2 regions of the Psychrobacillus sp. NPDC093200 genome follow, and region 1 is predicted to be linked to the other one. Evidence: a T-box and tRNA genes for the amino acid it is inferred to sense, from the RefSeq annotation. Region 1 holds a T-box; the other holds one or more tRNA genes.
What was found. The T-box of region 1 lies ahead of thrS (threonine--tRNA ligase). A T-box ahead of a tRNA ligase gene usually reads a tRNA of that ligase, here a tRNA-Thr.
Positions count from the first base shown of each region.

Region 2: it has a tRNA-Thr gene. The T-box ahead of thrS (threonine--tRNA ligase) is inferred to sense a tRNA for this amino acid. The anticodon was not compared.

Region 1 covers NZ_JBNNVC010000004.1:83,501-93,667, reverse strand. The annotation lists gene thrS (threonine--tRNA ligase) at 1-1,117, opposite strand, end outside; T-box leader at 1,171-1,399, opposite strand; T-box leader at 1,437-1,658, opposite strand; gene ACQKNZ_RS15770 (N-acetyltransferase family protein) at 1,716-2,261, opposite strand; gene ACQKNZ_RS15765 (CoA-disulfide reductase) at 2,282-3,622, opposite strand; gene ACQKNZ_RS15760 (catalase) at 3,836-5,869, opposite strand; gene fabI (enoyl-ACP reductase FabI) at 6,203-6,982, opposite strand; gene ACQKNZ_RS15750 (response regulator transcription factor) at 7,131-7,814, shown strand; gene ACQKNZ_RS15745 (sensor histidine kinase) at 7,849-9,036, shown strand; gene ACQKNZ_RS15740 (polyphosphate polymerase domain-containing protein) at 9,171-9,848, shown strand; gene ACQKNZ_RS15735 (DUF4956 domain-containing protein) at 9,878-10,167, shown strand, end outside.
Region 2 covers NZ_JBNNVC010000011.1:46-10,212, reverse strand. The annotation lists gene ACQKNZ_RS20060 (Lrp/AsnC family transcriptional regulator) at 175-624, opposite strand; gene ACQKNZ_RS20055 (type 1 glutamine amidotransferase domain-containing protein) at 905-1,417, opposite strand; gene glmM (phosphoglucosamine mutase) at 1,687-3,039, opposite strand; gene ACQKNZ_RS20045 (CdaR family protein) at 3,077-4,357, opposite strand; gene cdaA (diadenylate cyclase CdaA) at 4,350-5,186, opposite strand; gene ACQKNZ_RS20035 (anti-sigma factor family protein) at 5,307-5,954, opposite strand; gene sigW (RNA polymerase sigma factor SigW) at 5,969-6,541, opposite strand; gene rocF (arginase) at 6,718-7,623, opposite strand; gene ACQKNZ_RS20020 (GNAT family N-acetyltransferase) at 7,694-8,272, opposite strand; tRNA gene ACQKNZ_RS20015 (tRNA-Ala) at 8,385-8,457, opposite strand; tRNA gene ACQKNZ_RS20010 (tRNA-Gln) at 8,504-8,578, opposite strand; tRNA gene ACQKNZ_RS20005 (tRNA-Tyr) at 8,584-8,667, opposite strand; tRNA gene ACQKNZ_RS20000 (tRNA-Val) at 8,689-8,764, opposite strand; tRNA gene ACQKNZ_RS19995 (tRNA-Thr) at 8,872-8,944, opposite strand; tRNA gene ACQKNZ_RS19990 (tRNA-Asn) at 8,952-9,026, opposite strand; partial or broken gene ACQKNZ_RS19985 (hypothetical protein) at 9,968-10,167, opposite strand, start outside.

The sequences.
Region 1 (10,167 bases):
AGACAATATGCTTCTCCATTTCTTGGTCTCCGATAATTAGCATGTAAGGATGCTTTTGCATTGCCGCCTCTCTTATTTTTAGTCCTATTTTCTCTACACGGTCATCTATCTCCACTCGATATCTCTTCTGCTCTAGCTGTTGCTTTACATCTTCTGCATAAGCGACATGTGCATCTGCTATGGGTAAAACCTTTACTTGTACTGGTGCTAGCCAGAGCGGGAAACTGCCTTGAAAGTGTTCTAATAAAATAGCCATAAAACGTTCTATAGAGCCATAGATGGCACGATGTATCATGATAGGCTGACGCAATTGGTTATTCTCATCGACATACTGACAATTGAATTTTTCAGGCATTTGAAAATCAAGCTGTACTGTTCCACACTGCCAACTTCGTCCAAGCGAATCAAGTATATGAAAGTCGATCTTAGGACCATAAAAGGCTCCATCTCCTTCGTTTACTTGATAATCGACTTGTTTCCTTTTTATTACAGATTCTAGTGCTTCTTCTGCCTGATCCCATGCCTCTACGGAGCCCATAAAATCTTCCGGACGAGTCGATAGCTCTACCTTATAGCTAAAGCCAAACTCCTTATAGAATTCATCTACTAGATCTAACACCTTAGCAAGCTCACTCTCAATCTGATCCTCCAGAACAAATAAATGTGCATCATCCTGAGTAAATGCTCTAACACGTAATAGTCCATTCAGTGACCCCGAAAGCTCATGGCGATGTACTAATCCTAGCTCAGCATATCGTATAGGCAGCTCTCGATACCCTCTTCTTTTACTATTAAAAATTAATACTGCTCCAGGACAATTCATTGGCTTTATAGCATACTTTTGTTCATCTACATCTGCAAAATACATATTTTCATGGTAATGGTCCCAGTGACCTGATTTTTCCCAGAGTTCCTGCTTCATCATAATAGGAGTTTTTATCTCCTGGTAGCCTGCTCGCTGATGCTTCTCTCTCCAAATTTTTTCAAGCTCATTTCGTAAAATCATTCCTTTCGGCAAATAAAATGGCATACCCGGCGCTTCCTCCATGGACATAAATAATTCTAATTGCTGACCCAATTTTTGGTGATTTAATCTTTCCTCTGCTTTTACTGACATAATAAATTCCTCCTATTTTTTAAATAAAATCAAAAAGACCACACCCGTCCCGGTCAAGGGACGAGTGTGGTCGTGGTTCCACCCTATTTTGTCGTACTTAATAAAAATACGACTCTCATAAAAGATAACGGTTTCCCGATTACGGATACTAGCAGTAATAGCGTTCCCCCTAATAGCTCTAAGGTGGTAAACCATTCTACTTTCTCGCAGGGCTTTCAGCCGGTGACCCTGCTCTCTAAACAGAAAACATTGAATGATTCGTGTCCTTTTCACAGCTCAAATATAAAATTACTCATGCAAAAAACCACACCCGTCCTGGTAAAGGGACGAGTGTGGTCGTGGTTCCACCCTAATTTTGCAATTCTTAAAGTGAATTGCCTCAAAATGAAGATAACGGTTCCCCGATTATGGATACTTACTGTTCACCATAATAGCTCCAAGGTGGTAAATCATTCGTTTTTCCTACAGGGATTTCAGCCGACGACCCTGCTCTCTAATAAGAAATTATCTAAATGACTCATGTCCTTTTCTTTGCCTAAAAAAGTTAAATTGATTTTTAATAGTATATTCAACAAGTTTTGAATAGTCAACTATTTTTTTAAACCATACTTCTACCCATTACAATGGTATGATAATATTCCCCTTTAGCTAGCATTTTATCGTTTTTTAAAATTCCTTCTACTTCGAAACCATATTTTTGATATAGGGCAATTGCCTTCTCGTTCGTATGTAATACGCTTAACGCAATCTTTTTAATATCATTGGCATCTGCCCAAGCAATAGATTCCTTTAAAAAATTTGTTCCAATTCTTAATCCCCAGTATTCTTTCAAGACGCAGACCCCAAACTCTACTTTATGGGCAAATCGTTTTAAATCGCTTCCCTCACACCTTGAGAATCCAACAATCTGATGATTCACTTCAGCTACTAAAAAAAGATTTTTATCAGATTGGGAATCATTTTCTATTAATTCTTTAAATCCTTCTTTATCTATAAACGCTTCCCCTTGTTCTCTATCTAGGTTTTGTGTTTCTCCATCTATTTGCAGCCTTACCTTAGACAGTTGGTCGGCATCTAATTGATTGGCAGATCTGACTGTATAGGAGATACCCCTAATATTAAATCCCTTTGACTCTATTAGCATTTCCTGTTTCCCACTTTTCTTTATTTATTCTTATCAAAATTCCTTTTAGCCAGTTGCTGTATAGGATCCCAAACCCCGTTAAACGGAGGGGCATACGCTAAGTCCAAATCTAATAAGTCAGGAAGCTTCATGCTATGGTATAGCGCAGTAGCTAAAACATCGGTACGCTTATCTACCCCATGTCCACCCACGATCTGTCCACCTAGAAGCAACTGATCTTCTTTACGATAAAGCAATTTAATCGTCATTAACTCTTTACCAGGATAATACCCTGCAATATCTGTTGCCTCCAGCGTACTTGTTTCAAAGGGAATGTCTAATTCCTTTACTTCTTTTTCTGATAGTCCTGTTCTACCAATTGACAATTCGAAGAACTTCATAATAGAGGTGCCGACAATACCTTTAAAAGGTATTTTATTACCAACCATATTGAACCCAGCTAGTCTGCCTTGTTTATTGGCAGTAGTACCCAAAGGGATATAATCGTTTTTTTGTTTGATACGATTATAATGTGTAGCACAATCACCTGCAGCGTATATATATGGGATGCTTGTTTCCATATATTCGTTTACGATAATAGCTCCATTTGAAAGAGTTTCTATTCCCGTATTCTTTAGGAAAAAGGTTGAAGGTTTTATTCCAATTGCTATCAACACTAAATCTGTCGAATAAGTCCCTTTGTCAGTCACTACAGATTGTACTCGTCCCTTCCCAGTAAATGATCGAACTTCCTCATTTAGTTTAAGCTCCACTTGTTTTTCCTTTGCTTTTTGATGTAGCATATCTGCCATCTCAGGATCAAGGATTGGCATTAACTGTTCTCCTCGTTGGATAATTCGAACCTCTTTACCAATTTCCTTTATATTTTCTGCCATTTCTAAGCCGATATATCCCCCACCTATGATGGTTACATGTTCTACTTCTTTTAAATCGGCTATTAACGCCTCCGTTTGAGGAATTGTTTTAAACGTATGTATCCCATCTAATTGTGTACCCTCCCAGTCAGGTACAACTGAACTAGCCCCTGTAGCTACTAATAGACGATCATATTTAATCTCAAAGCTTTCTCCGCTTCCTAAGACATTACCAGTAACTGTTTGGTTTACAGGGTTTACTTTGGTCACTTCATGTCCAATTTTTGCATCTATCTTGTATTTGGTCCGGAACATCTCCACACTGCGTGCTATAACATCTGTTGTTGAAAACACCTTTTTACCAACAACGTAAGGTAACCCACATTGACCGTACGAATAAATATTTCCTTTTTCAAGTGTGGTAATTTGAGCGTCTGGATCATTACGGACAATCTCCATAGCAGCACTCATCCCCGCTGCATCCCCACCAATGATTACATAATGCATACACTTTTCCTCCTTTTAGTACCTCTAGTACTTCTCTTTTCAATAATGGTATTCCTTCTTATGTAAGCAATGCCCTTATATACGCCATTTAAATACAAAATTTTATGTATTTCTCTTTTTTTTAGTAAAGTGAAATGTAATTTATTTTAAAAAGGTATGCCCTTTATCATCGGACATACCTTTTCATTAATTACTATTGTTACTATAACTTTATTAAACAGCTCGATCCCAGAAGCGGTGTTTCGCCACTGCATCAATGAAAGTGTCAACAAAATGTGTTTTGTCATTTGCAAATACACCAATTTGACCTACAAGTCCCATCTCTTCTAAAATTTCGTCTCCACTAAAAGTAGATCCAATAGGTTTATAGTGTGTAAATGCCTCTTGTACAAACAACATAGCATTCTTCTTAAACGTTGGAGTTTTTCCATCTCCACTAGCCACATAAATTGCGTCAAATAAAACAGAATCCTCGGTTAAGAATGTATGATCGACAGGTAAGCTTGTACCATTTGCTCCCGTCACACTGCCATGATGATCACTAACAATTAGCGGGAGAGCTCCTTTTGCTTTTAAGCCATCTATAATGCTCAATAGCTCCTCATCGAAGCCATCGCCTACTAGTATAGCTATTTTTCTAGTATCTGGCTTCATCACTGTATTTAGCTGGCTTAACGCTGGCGAGGATTTAGTTACTGTATTGGCAGCTGTCCCTTGAACAACCATACCAAGATTTTCTGCTACCTTGCTCGCCATTTCTAAATCTACATGAGCAAACATTTCTAATACTTGCGCACGTACAGACTTCTCTACACATTTACCAAGTTCAAAGCTAAATGCATCAATGATGTGTTCCTTTTCAGGTTGACTCATACTATTCCAGAACATCGTTGCCTGAGAGAAATGATCCTTAAAGCTTTCACTACGAGCTCTTACTTTGTGTGCATCTATTTTTTCTTGATAGTGTGTATATCCACCTTCGGCCTCACTAACTGGTGTTGGAGTATTGTTAGCTAATGAGTTTTTATGATAGCTAACTTGTCCTACGTTTATCGTTTGTCGACCATATCCATCTCGCTGATTATTATGGAACGGACAAACTGGACGGTTAATAGGTAGCTCGTGGAAATTAGGTCCCCCTAGTCTGATAAGCTGTGTATCTGTGTAAGAGAACAATCTTCCTTGTAAAAGAGGGTCATTTGTAAAATCAATTCCTGGCACAACATTACCAGGGTGGAATGCAACCTGTTCCGTTTCTGCAAATACATTATCTACATTACGATTTAATGTCATTTTCCCAATTCTCTTAACCGGCACATCCTCCTCCGGCCAAATTTTAGTAGGGTCTAATATATCAAAATCAAAGGCAAACTCGTCCTCTTCTGCAATAATTTGTACACCGAACTCGTATTCTGGATAGTCACCCATTTCTATAGATTGATATAGGTCACGGCGGTGGAAATCCGGATCCTTACCATTAATTTTTTGGGCTTCATCCCATACTACTGAGTGAGTTCCTAGCAATGGCTTCCAATGGAATTTTACAAAATGAGCTTTTCCTTCTTCATTTACGAATCGGAAAGTATGTACGCCAAAACCTTCCATCATACGATAACTACGTGGAATTGCTCGGTCCGACATTGCCCACATAATCATATGTGCAGATTCCTGATTGTTCGCTATAAAATCCCAAAATGTATCATGTGCTGTAGCCGCTTGAGGCATCTCGTTATGAGGCTCTGGCTTCATGGCATGAACTAGATCCGGGAACTTAATAGCGTCTTGGATGAAGAAGACAGGAATATTATTGGCTACTAAATCGTAGTTTCCTTCTTCAGTATAGAACTTGGTTGAGAACCCTCGAGCATCACGTGCTAGCTCACCAGAGCCACGGGATCCTGCTACTGTCGAAAACCTTACAAATACAGGGGTCTTAGAGCCAGGTGTTTGTAAGAACTTCGCTTTTGTATAAGGCTTCATAGATTCATATAGTTCAAATTCTCCATGAGCACCGTACCCTCTTGCATGCACAATTCGCTCTGGGATTCGTTCATGATCAAAGTGTGTCATTTTTTCTCTAAAATGAAAGTCCTCCATAAGAGTAGGACCACGCTCACCAGCTTTTAAAGAAAATTCGTCCTCTGAAACTTTTAAACCATGATTAGTTGTCATAGCTTTGTCTTTATCTACAACACGAAATTGTTCTAATTGTTCATTCTTACTATTTTCATTTATCTTTTTGTCCAAGTTTACTCCTCCTCTTATCTAATTCGACTCTATTAGTATAAATACCCGAAATTGTATGTTAGAAAACTTCTTTTTTATAATCTTTATTAATAAGTAATAACTTTATAAGTTTTAAATTTTTATGAAATTTCGCTAGCCATCGACTTTTAAGCTATTCTCTCTCCCCGATTTCTAGCAATGATGGCGGCTTATGGCTCACCCGCTAAAAAGCGTTCGTCTAAAGCGGAAATCAGCTATTATGAGTTTACTTTTTTTATCGAGGGCAATGTGAGAGAATCTGGACAAATAAAAAAACTGTAGTTGAATAATACCAACTACAGTTCAATAAATTATTTATCCCATAATATTATATCCAGAATCTACGTACACAATTTCCCCTGTGACACCTCTAGATAGGTTGCTAAGAAGAGCCACTGTCATATCGCCAACTTCTTCTTGTGTTACATTTCTTTGTAAAGGAGCAGTTTCTTCTATTTTGTGTAAAATTGTGTTGAAGGAAGATATACCTTTTGCTGCTAAAGTTCGAATTGCCCCTGCCGAAATCGCATTGACTCGAACATTTTGCTTACCTAAATCTAGTGCAAGATATTTTACCGAAGCCTCTAATGATGCTTTAGCTATCCCCATAACGTTGTATCCTTCTAAAACACGTTCTGCTCCTAAGTATGTCATCGTTACAATTGATCCACCCTCTGTCATAAAAGGCGCTGCTTCTCTTGCTGCAGCTATTAAGGAATACGCACTAGTGTCTTGCGCAAAAGCATAACCCTCTCTAGACGTTTTAATGAAATCATCCTTTAAATCTTCCGCATGGGCGAATGCAACAGAGTGTACAACCCCATGAATGACTCCTACTTCCTTGCCTATCATTTCGAATGCTGACTTAACACTTTCATCACTATTAACATCGCATTCTACTACTAGCTTAGCTTCCAAGTCGTTAGCACTTAATAATTTTTGAATTTTACCTAACGATCTCTCTTTACGATAAGTAAAAATAACATTAGCCCCTACTTCATATAAGGATTTTGCAACTCCCCAAGCGAGACTTCGCTCATTTGCCACACCCATTACGACAATGTTTTTATTTTTTAATTGTATTAAGTCCTTCATAAGAACCTCCCGTTTTCACCTGTTATTAGTACCTGTTACTAACTTTAATCATACCATACGCAGCTAATTTTGTACTATGGATTTTGTTTTTTTGTCGGAGTGGTTTATTATTATTTTCATAAAGATATCGGACGTAGGAGGATATAACTTGAAGTTATTAATAATTGAGGACGATATTCGTTTGGCCGAAAGTATTCGAGACTTAGTGAGTGACACCTTTGAAGTCCGTATGGCTCACAACGGTGAAGATGGTTTGTTCATGGCTGAGCAAGGAATCGAAGATGTTCTTATTTTGGATATCATGATGCCCGATATGAACGGCTATGAAGTATTAGCAGCTCTGAGAGAAAAAAACATTCTGACTCCCGTTCTTATGCTTACTGCGAAGGATGGAATCTCCGATAAGGTCAAGGGCTTTCATCTTGGTGCAGATGATTATTTGGTTAAACCCTTTCATAGGGATGAACTACTGGTCAGACTGAATGCTCTTGTTAGAAGATCTAATAAACAAGTCAGAGACCACACCCTTTCTTTTCAGGATTTACAATTAAATTTAATAAATAAGATGACCTCCATTAATGGAGAGTCTGTGCAACTAAACGGTCGTCAATTTGATGTACTGGAGTTTTTAGTAAAGAACCAGGGAACCATTGTGACAAAGGAACAATTATTCGACCGAGTGTGGGGCTTCGATTCAGAGACATCTCAAACGGTAGTAGAGGTTTATGTTAGCCACATTAGAAAAAAACTTAAGCCTTTTGGTTATGATCAATACTTTAAAACCTTTCGGGGCCTTGGATATATGTTAAGTATTGGTGAAAAAAATGTATAGAAAAAACATACTGAAGAAACAACAAAATAAATTAGTGTTACTTAATTTTATTGCATTCAGTCTAATCTTCTCCATTTTTTCTTTCATCATTTATCAGCTAGTCGAAGAGACATTGTATTCCTCCGTAGACAATGAATTATTACGAGCCAAAGAGATGAGTGAACGTCCAAACAACAGAATGCCAGTTCCATTCAACCCACGAATGATTGTGCTGCTTCGAGATGCAGAAGGCGCAATATTAAATGAGGAACAAATTGGGACAAGGTTTATCAATGAATTTTCTGAGGACCTCCCTTTCTCTCTTGAGACTATAGAGACGATACAGACAACAAAATTAGCAAATGACTATGTGTTTCGTTCCTTAATGTATCCAAATAGTAATGGAAGCTATACTGAATTATTAATAAGTGTGGAAGCTGAACAAAGTATAGTTAATAACTTTATAAAGATTCTATTTATCTGTACAATCATTTTTGTTTTACTTTCGATAACAGCAAGTTATTTTTTAGCCAAAAGATCGATGAACCCCATTATTAATTCTTGGGGCAAGCAATCTGAGTTTGTAGAGAATGCCTCCCATGAGCTTCGTACACCTTTAACTATTGTACAAAGCAAGTTGGAGCACCTGCTAACTAAGCCTGAAGATACAATTATGAATCAATTTGAAAGTATTGGCCTAAGCTTATCGGAGATTCGCAGGATGAATATAATGACCACCCATCTCCTCACTTTAGCTAGAGCAGATTCGTTGGAGCAGCAACTACAAAAAGAGACAGTAAACTTAGGTAATTTAGTTAATGAAGTTATTCATCCCTTCTACGAATTAGCAGAGCTAGAACAAAAAGAAATTATTACCCAAATACACAGCAAACGAACAATTTCTATTGATAAAAACCGAATTCATCAACTTCTTGTCATTCTTTTAGACAATGCCCTTAAGTACACAAGACCGCAAGACAAGATTCACGTGGTATTAAGAGAAGATCCAGAGTACCTAACCATAGATGTGAGTGATACGGGTATTGGTATAAGGGAAGAAAATATAAAGCGAGTGTTTGATCGGTTTTACAGAGAGGATAAAGCTAGAATTAAGGAAACAGGTGGCACCGGACTAGGATTATCTATCGCACAATGGATAGTAGAAAGTCATAACGGTACAATTAGAGTTTCTTCCAAACCATCTAGCGGAACTACCTTTCAAGTAAAGCTTCCATATAAATAATTTTTACGCCTCAAATTCAAAATAAGAATTTGAGGCTTTTTTTTATATGAAATTATTTAGATTTTAAAACTAGTTTAAGGTTTCTTTAAGGTTTGCTTTTTATACTTTGTACAGATAGGAAAGGAGGATGACATATGAACGGTAGACATGAATTGAAGCATGAAATGACAAAGGCAGATTGCTATCTCCTTAAACATAAACTCCAGCATGTCATGTCTAAGGATTCACATGCGGGACCAGATGGAAAGTACTTCATTCGAAGCATCTATTTTGATAATTTTTCAAATAAGATTCTTACAGAGAAGAAGGAGGGCTTTTACCGAAGACAGAAATTCAGAGTAAGGTTGTACAACCATAAATTCGATTACTTAAATTTAGAAAAAAAATCGAAGATCAATAACATGACATATAAAGAAAAATGCCAAATCACCCCTGAAGAGTATGAAAGAATCCGTCTTGGTGACATCGATTGGTTGCAAGCAGATGAACGAAAATTATTGAACGAGCTTCATCTACATATGACGCTTTATCAAATAAGACCAGTCAGTATCATTGATTACACGAGGGAAGTCTTCATTAAAGAAGAAGGCAACGTCCGTATTACATTTGACAGTGATGTAAAAACAAGTTTTCATAACACGGACCTATTAAATCCCCATACACCAATGATAGACGTGTTAGATTATGGAACAGTCATAGTCGAGGTTAAATATGATGGATTCTTGCCGGATGTTATAAAAAAATTACTACAGGTTAGTGATAGACAGGCTAGTGCTTTTTCTAAATACCAATTAGGCCGAATGTTTGGCTAATTTATTATTTAATAATGGAGGAAATTGAAATGAATAATAATACAACTACATTTTCAGATATTTTCAAGTCTAGCTTTTTAGACCAAACTGCTAGTTTTTCACTTGTCGATTCCTTGATAGGATTGCTCGTTTCGTTTGTCATTGGATTGTTTATATATGTTATCTACAAAAAAACATTTTCAGGCGTCATTTACTCTCACTCTTTTAATATTGCATTGATTGCCATCACAATGATTACTTCTCTTATCATTATGGGTATTTCCACAAATGTCCTATTGTCTCTTGGTATGGTTGGGGCTTTATCAATTGTTCGTTTTCG
Region 2 (10,167 bases), on a different contig from region 1:
AATTTATTTATTTCATTTATTCTTTACTTTTAGACTTAATAAATAATTTATCCATTACTTTTCGAATAGAATATCTCCTATTTTATTACTTTATGTATTATTATTATTTTGTACAAAAGTAAACGCTTCCATTCTTTTTGTCCATGCAAAAAGGCATCCTCTAAAGGATGCCTTTTATAATTTTAAGCCACTACGACTTTTAAATCTTCTCAATAAAATATGGCTTTCAACTCTCGTAATACCTTCTAATGCATACAACTCTTCATTGATAAATTTTTCTAGGCTAATGAAGTCATCAACTAACACATGCATATGTAAGGTGGAAGGTCCTGTCATTTGGTAGCAACTCGCTACACTTGGGTTGTTTGCTAGTTTCTCTGCAACTTCCACTAATGATGAAGGCTCACAATCCACTTCAAAAAAGCCGGATACCCCTTTACCTACTTTTTCAGAATTGATCACTACAGTGAATCTTTCAATAATTCCTTCCTTCTGTAGTTGATGAACCCTCTCCCTTACAGCAACTCTAGAAAGATTTAATTCCTTCCCAATGTCTACATATGATAATCGACCATTAGCTGTTAACAGTTCTAGAATTCGCTTGTCTACCGCATCAATTCCCATTGTATATCTCCCTCCCATCTAATATAATAGATGATTAACTTTACTTTAGAAAGCAAAAATATCATTATAACGACATAATGTAAAGAAAAATACAGTTTACTCTTTACATTGAAAAAATCTATATATCTTTTGCATATACATAATGCGTGGTTGAACCAAATAGAAAATTTTAGAACACATAATTAAAGGCAAGAATGCGTTGATTTAACAGCATTCTTGCCTTTTCAAGTTCTATAGTTTTGTTTTTGGAAAGGCTAATTGAAGAGCCTTCCTATTTACATTAAGCTAACAGCTTCACGATTTCACGGTTAAATGCCGGAATATCGTCAGGCGTACGACTTGTTACTAGCTGATTTTGACAAACGAATACTTCTTCGTCATGGAACTTAACGCCAGCATTCTCTAGATCCACTTGAATGGATTTATAACCAGTTGCATCGCGACCATTTAATGTTTTCGCAGTAATTAAAAGTTGTGGTCCGTGACAGATTGCAAATACTGGTTTCTTAGCATCCATAAAGTATTTTGCAAATTGTACGAAGCGATCATCCGCACGTAAAATATCTGGAGAAAAACCGCCAGGAATGAACAATGCATCGAATTCCTCTGGTTTTACATCATCAATCCCATAGTCAATCGTTACATTTACTTCTCCGTTTTTACCTGTTACTTGTTTTCCAGCCTCTTCTTCAATTGCAAACACCTCGTGCCCAGCTTCGTTTAGTGCTTGTGCTGGTTTGGCGTATTCTGAGTCCTCAAACATATTTGTGATTAATGTTGCTACTTTAGCCATTTCCTCACTCCTCAATTGTTTGTTCTCTCTTATAATTCCACACTTTAAGGTGCATTAAACATTTTTGATAAAAATAATAGTTGAGGATAGACTAATCGTCTAATTCCTTTTAGAATTCTCCCTACCTTTGTTGGGTAACCTATCTGAAAGGAATTGAGAACATCAGAAAACAACTGCTATGTACTATGACTCTTTACATACAAAAAAATCCTCGACCATTAGGAACTAACAGTCGAGGATGCAAAATATTTATATTGAATGATTTCTATTTATTCTACTAGGCCCATTTCAGCTTTTACAACTTCTACGATACGGCTCACATAGTTTTCACAGTCTTCCTCGGAGGAAGCTTCTACCATTACACGCACTAATGGCTCTGTTCCAGATGGACGCACTAATACACGGCCGTTTCCAGCCATTTCAGTCTCTACTTCGTTAATAATTGCTGCTACTTTTTCATTTTCTGTTACAGCATGCTTATCTGTTACACGAACATTAACTAGTTTTTGTGGGTATATCTTCATCTCAGCTGCAAGCTCTGAAAGTTTTTTACCAGTTACCTTCATGATGTTCACTAACTGCAAACCAGTCAGCAATCCATCGCCTGTTGTATTGTAATCTAGGAAAATAATATGTCCTGATTGTTCTCCACCCAAGTTATATCCATTTTTCTTCATTTCTTCTACAACATAGCGATCTCCTACAGCAGTTTTAACGCTAGTCATTTCATTTGCCTCTAGCGCCTTGTAGAAGCCCATATTACTCATAACAGTAGAAACTACCGTCTGGTTATTTAAACGTCCTTGGGAATTTAAATACTTGGCACAGATGTACATAATTTGGTCGCCATCAACTATGTTACCTTTTTCGTCCACTGCAATAAGTCTGTCTCCATCACCATCAAATGCTAAACCAACAGCTGCTCCCTTTTCCAAAACAAATTTCGCTAGGCCGTCTGGATGAGTAGAGCCTACTCCATCATTAATATTTAAGCCATTAGGAGAAACGCCCATCGTTGATAGGTCAGCATCTAAATCAGCAAATACATGAGTCCCTAAAGAGGATGTAGCCCCATTCGCACAATCTAAAGCAACATGGATACCGACGAAATCTTCATCGATCGTTTGCTTCAAGTATTGAATGTATTTTTGTCCGCCTTCGAAGTAATCGGAAACCGATCCAACTCCCCCACCAGTAGGTCTAGGAAGTTCGTCCTTCTCTGCATCAAGCAGTTGCTCAATCTCTTCTTCTTGTTCATCGGAAAGTTTAAAGCCGTCTGAACCAAAGAATTTGATGCCGTTATCTTCCACAGGGTTGTGGGAAGCAGAAATCATGACACCTGCATCTGCACTCATTACTCTAGTCAAATAAGCTACACCTGGTGTACTAATTACACCTAAGCGCATTACTTCTACCCCAACCGATAAAAGACCTGCAACAAGGGCGCCTTCTAGCATATGACCAGAAATACGTGTGTCTCTTCCGATCAATACCTTTGCTCGTTCCTTTGACTCTTTTGTTAATATATAACCGCCAAAACGACCTAATTTAAATGCAAGTTCTGGTGTTAGTTCAGAGTTTGCTACACCTCTTACGCCATCTGTCCCAAAATATTTTCCCATTTTGATCTACTCTCCTTAATTACCTGTTATCCTGCTTTTATGCTTCTATTATCGTTAGTTTTGCTTCGGATTCAGATGTTTGCCATTCTATATTCGAAGGGCCATCAATTTGAATAGGGAGAATCGCTTCTCCAACTTCTGAATTTTGTGCATCAACATATATGGATATATCCCCTGATTGCACTTTCTCTAATGCTTCAGCTGTTCCCTTTCCCACTAAAACGACAACCCCATCTGCAGGAACATTAAACTTACTCTCTAATTCCTCAGGTAAACCCTTTATAGCGATTTTCATACCTGGAAAGGATTTTTCTATTATTTCACTGGATGCAGATGTATCCTCTTCTTTCACCGTTTCTTCTGCCTCAGTTGTAGAAGGGGCTTCGGTGACATCAACCTTTACTTCAATTTTTTCTTGAGATATCCTTGTGATTCCTTCAGGTTGAGTCAGCTTCACATCAAATGTACCGGCTTTCTCAATTTTACTCACATCTACATCGACATTCAACCTATCAATTTTATCCACCGTTGCTCGTGGGCCATATATCCGAACGGTTTCTGTGTCTTTAGATATATTATTGATTGTTAACCCAGCCTTAGGCGTTCCTTTTCTCACAATCGAAATTGGTACTTCTTTACTGTATTCTTCCACAGTCAATTTAACTTGCACGGTCCTTGGTTCAACAGATACATCTAATTTGTTCAGGTCTAAGTCCAGGACTCTGACACTTGCTTGCTGTTCAAAGGACTTATTGATGCCTTTTTCACTTGAGATAGTTGCTTTTACATAACCTATGCTTTGAATGATACTTTTTGCACCTGTAATCGTAACTGTTTTTGGTTCCACACTAGAAGATTTTAATACATAGTTCTCTGCTAATAAGTTTTCGTTCATATCTAGGTCGACTTTAAACTCTTGTGTGATACGCTCCTCTATTACAACATTTACATAAACAGGATCAGTACGAACCTTTAACTTTTCGGAGAAATTCTCATTCGAAATGGCAACTCTATGTTCTCCAATTGGAAGTTCTCTTAAATCTACAAATAGTTTATAATCCTTCATGATTTTTGCTGATGTTACGAGCTGAGTAGGGCCTTCTATATTGACGTCTACCGTATCAGGTACTCCAGTCACAACTAAATTTTCATCATCATAATAAATCTCTACCGGTACTTCTCTTATCATATCTATCGTTTTGCTGCTTGAGTTCTGATTGTCAGATTCAATGTCAGATTTCACGGATACAAACAGCAGTATGGCAAAGGTAAGTGTGATAATTCGCAAAAGCCATGGATTATTCATCATTCTATCCATTTTGTTTCCCCCTCCATAGCCACTTAGAAGGTGTTGCTTGCTCCTCTGATGGACCAAACCAAAGTCTTGTTAAATGATTTTTAAATTCATCTATAGAAAGATTTCGATGTAGGTCTCCATTAGATGTAAGACTAACTGCACCTGTTTCCTCCGATACCACAATTGTTATCGCATCTGTGACTTCACTGAGTCCTATTGCAGCTCGGTGCCTTGTTCCAAGTTCTTTAGAGATAAAAGGACTTTCAGAAAGCGGCAAATAACAACCAGCAGAGGCTATCTTATTCTTTTGAACAATAACAGCGCCATCATGTAGTGGTGTATTTGGAATAAAGATGTTAATCATCAACTCAGAAGTTAAGTGGGAATTTAGAGTTATTCCTGTCTCTATATATTCCGTTAATCCAGTCTCTCTTTCTATAGAAATCAAGGCTCCTATACGTCTTTTCGCCATATAGCTAACCGACTTGGTCATTGCTTCTATTAAACGAGTTTGCTCTTCTTCTTCATGCAGTGAGCTTCTAGAGAACAATTTACCTCTACCTATTTGTTCTAACGCTCTTCTAATTTCAGGTTGGAATATTATAATGATAGCTAAGAAACCAAATTCAATTACTTGGTTTAACATCCAGCCTAGAGTATCCAGGCCTAGAAAGTCTGTTACTACCTTTGCAATGACTATTACAAAAATACCTTTTAACAATTGAACTGCTTTTGTTCCTTTAATAAGAGTTATTAATTTATATATAACAAACCATACGAATAAAACGTCTAAAATATTGACGATTACATTCACTGGCATCAAGTCCGTAAATTGTTCCATAAACGACATTGGGCATCCCCCACTTTTCCTCGCGAATCCATATAAAGTAAGTATAACATACATGTAGTATAGATTTCTCTTTCTAACTCTAACGAAAAAAGTCTATCCAAAGTTTCCTGGATAGACTTTTTATTCGTTTGTCTTTTCATTTTTAAAGAATGAAGCTATACCTTTAGCACTATCTTTTATGGTATACCATAGCCAATCGAATACTTGATTTATTTCCTCCGTTTTACCTGTAACATTTGCGGTAGAAGCCATATATTTAGAGCCATCAATAATGGAACCATTAATAACTGTTAGATTACCATCCAGTTCACCATCTACTCTAACATCCCCATTTTTAACTACCAAGTCGCCTTTAACGACTTGTCCTTCAGGGATTATAACCGTTTCTCCCTCGACGATTACATGCTCTTGCTTAGTAAACGAAAATTGCTGATCGTTATTATAATTTGAGAAAAGTGCACTACTCATTAACAAAAGAAACATTGCAGCTGCAGTCATAACCGGATGTTGTCTGAACCATCTGCTTACTCCAGTATGTGATTTCTCTTTTGGAAGTCTAGACATAACGGAAAGAGTAAAATCATTTGGTGCCTCTACATGAGCAGCACCCTTCACAAAAGCCACCACATCGCTCAGCTCGTGCATATGATTACGACATTCCGGGCATGATTGCAAGTGTGATTTGAGCTCCAGCTCGTGTTCACGACTAATTTCACCATCTAGATATTCATGCATATAGTGAACAATTCGTTCTGGACACGCACTCATCATGATTCCTCCTATTACAGATTAGGTTGTTTACTTAATTGTTTTCGAAGTGCTTCCCGACCTCTATGAATTCTTGTTTTCACTGTACCCAATGGGAGGTCTAAAATTTCACTAATTTCCTGTAAAGATAATTCCTCCATATATTTAAGTACAATTGCGGATCGATACTTATCAGGAAGCCTGCTAATCTCATATTGAATTCTTTCTTGTAGCTCTAGCTTCATCAGTTCTTCTTCAGGAAGTTCCTCAGACGCTGCAATTTGGGAATACATATCTAGACCTTCCGTACCCTTTACTTCTGCATCTAAATAATAATCAGGCTTTTTTTTACGTATACGGTCGATACATAAGTTTGTTGCTATACGATAAAGCCATGTTGAAAATTTTCTTTTTTGATCAAACGTGTGAATATTAATATAGGCTCGCACAAATGCTTCCTGTGCAATGTCCTCAGCCTCGTGACGATTGCCAAGCATTCGATAGCAAACTTGGAAAAGCCTATTTTGGTAAAGGTCGACAATCTCCGCGAATGCGTCTTTATCTCCTTTTAACACTTGTTTTATTCTCTTGTTAACTAACGCATCCATCGTGTGATTTTCCCCTCCGCTCTATGCGGCTGTCTCTACCTATACGTTTAAGGATTCAACAGGTTTCATTTTTTTATGTTATTTTTAATTTTATCAAACATTTCCAGCTTTGTGTTGATTTTAAAAAAAGAAAAAGCAGACCATTTGCCTGCTTTTCAAAAAAATACTTAAAACAATTATATTAAACTTTCTCCAAATAATGAGCCCATAAGTGCGACTGCCGCATCAGCTGTTCTATTTTTTTCATCCAGGATAGGGTTTACTTCCACAAACTCCGCTGAAGTAATTAAATGGGAAGAATACAGCATTTCCATAGCTAAATGACTTTCACGATAGCTTATTCCACCTGGTACTGGTGTCCCAACTCCAGGAGTATAAAGTGGATCTAGTCCATCTAAATCTAATGATAAATGAACTCCGTCTACTTTACGTTCTAGGAAATAAGCCATTGTTTGATTCATAACCTCTGTCATCCCGAGTTTATCTATTTCATGCATGGAGAAAACTTTAATACCTTTTTCTTTAATCAGTTCTCTTTCCCCTGGGTCAACTGAACGTGCTCCGATGATTACAATGTTCTCCGGTTTAATCTTTGGCGCAAAGTCACGGATATTCACTAAATCATCATGACCTAGGCCGATACTTACTGCTAGCGGCATTCCGTGAATATTACCTGATGGAGATGTTTCAGCTGTGTTTAAGTCAGCATGAGCATCATACCAAATAACACCTAGATTTTCATATTGATCCGAGAGCCCTGCTAATGTACCAATTGCAATGCTATGATCTCCTCCAAGGACAAGTGGAAATTCTCCTTCTGTCACAACGGAATGGACTTTGTTAGCTAAAGCTGTATTTGCTTCTATCACTTGTTCTAAATTTCGAAGAGTTGTATTAGGTGACTTTTCTTCTCTAGTTTGACTGATTAAAATGTCTCCTTCATCTTTCACCGTATGCCCAAGAGCTTTTAAACGCTCAACGACACCAGCATATCGTATGGCACTAGGTCCCATGTCGACTCCTCTTCTATTTTGCCCAAGATCCATAGGAACACCGATAATTGATACATTTAATTTATTCATTATTTTATACCCCCTTCAGTTCATACATCCATTGTAAATCCTAAGGGTCAGTTGGCTCAACCGAGCAATTTTATGTATATTTATTCAATAAAAACTTTAGTTGTTTTTTAACCTCTGCCCACTCATAATCCACTATGGAGTATACCACTGCATTTCTAACTGTTCCATCAGACCTGATGCGTTCATTTCTTAACACACCTTCTCTGATACCCCCAATCCTTTCAATTGCTTGTTGAGATGGCAAATTTAGCTCATCAGTTTTAAACTGTACGCGGATCATACCAAGATCTTCAAAGCAATAATTGAGCAGCAAAAGTTTACATGTCGTGTTCACATGTGTACGTTGATATTGTTTTCCATAGAAAGTAGAACCGATTTCACAAGCATGATTAACTCGATCTATGTTATAAATGCGAGTAGTACCCATTATTTTTTTGGTAGTAGTGTGTTCTACTACATAAGCAATAGCATTTTTTTGGTCATTCATCTGCTCAATACCAGCTTGTAGCCATTGCCTTAACTGCTGCTCATCCTCTATCTTATTTAGCATATATTTAAATACGCTAGGCTCGTATAGCTCCCATAGCATAGATATATCCGATTCGGTTAATAACCTTAACGTAACGTCTTTATGAGTTAATTTTTCCACCGATTACACACCCTTTGTTCTTTTTTCTAATCATAACGCTTTTAGAGTATGATGAATATATTTTTTGAATCAAAAAAACTCCTCCCATATTAAATGGAAAGAGTTTTATAGATGGAGCCTAGCGGGATCGAACCGCTGACCTCCTGCGTGCAAGGCAGGCGCTCTCCCAGCTGAGCTAAGGCCCCACAATTTATGCTGAGCTAAGGCCCCACAATTTATGCTGAGTTGTAATGGCTGGGGTACCTGGATTCGAACCAGGGCATGACGGAATCAAAATCCGTTGCCTTACCGCTTGGCTATACCCCAATAACTGGTGGAGGGGGACGGATTCGAACCGCCGAACCCTAAGGAGCGGATTTACAGTCCGCCGCGTTTAGCCACTTCGCTACCCCTCCAGGCTAATCATAAAACATAAATGGTGGAGGATGACGGGCTCGAACCGCCGACCCTCTGCTTGTAAGGCAGATGCTCTCCCAGCTGAGCTAATCCTCCGTTGCTGTGTCCTAACTAAAAACCGGACAATAGATATTTTAGCATAAAACTTTCTTCAAAACAAGCACTTTTTTATGTATGTTTTCCCTGCTTTTAGTAATGAGAAAAGCTTCCAACCGGATTTGAACCGGTGACCTCTTCCTTACCATGGAAGCACTCTACCTACTGAGCTATGGAAGCATAAAAATGGCTCCGAAGGTAGGACTCGAACCTACGACCGATCGGTTAACAGCCGATTGCTCTACCACTGAGCTACTTCGGAACGTTCTTATCATTTAAAGTACAAATATAATTATAACAAGTATACTTTAAATTTCAAGCTTAATTTAGATATTTTCCCAATGAAATATTTAAAATGTAATATTATAGAATTTAAGGAGTTAAAGTAAAATATTTAGTTTAAATATGTGTCCTTTTTCTATATTTGGAATTATTCATTGGAATTGCTTCACCATGTTATATTGGCCTTTAAATATTTAATTATACATGGAAAGTTAGTTTAATTGATCCTTCTGAAATGGATAGTGTGTTTCCTGATGGCTTCAGACTGGTCTTTTGCTATAAGATAACCGAGGATTTTTTTGAGAGGGATTGTCATGACTTACGTCACGACAATCCCTCTCTTTTTCGGTCATCCTATTGCATCGACAGTCCTGCGCCAACCTACAACACTCGAAACGTTTTTAATGCAGCTTTTATAATAAGGGAATTGTTGTCCTTCCTACGAGTAGAGCGGCTCCCGAATATACAATTTCGGGAGCCATCCTATTTCTTTATTAATGGAGAACTTTTTATCTTTTTATTAACAAGTTTATGTTAAAGAGAAAGGTTGATTTAAAATTCACAAAAAGCGAGCGAGGAAGTGTATCTTCAAGCTCATGCATTTACTGTCCATTTTACTAAAGTGATTATAAGTTAAAATAGGAAATAATGACTTCACCAAATGGTTGAAATCAAGTGAATTATTACTCTTGGTATAAACATTATGATGTTCCAGACCACTTCAAATATTATAGAACCACCAATCTCACCTAAAATTTCTTTAAAAAACCCATCCTGCTTTTCTTTTTTTCTTTGCCATCCAACATCTCCGAATCCTCTAATTTATACCTTCGGTAACGAAACTGCCGCGTTAGTGTAACGTGAACACCTTCATAATTTTTTCTATTTTAACAAAAATATTCAGTATTGATTAAATTAATTTTAATACTTCATCAGAGCCATTAACAATAAATAGAACATCTTCATATATAAGAAACACTTAACATTATTAATGAATAGCATCTTTTGATTTAGATGCTTTTGAGCTGCGAAACCAGATGGACGGCAGATTTCTTCGTCAGCCGCAGTCGTTCGGTTCTCGCGTATGCTATACGCTCCGAGCCTCTCTTCCTTGCTTCCTC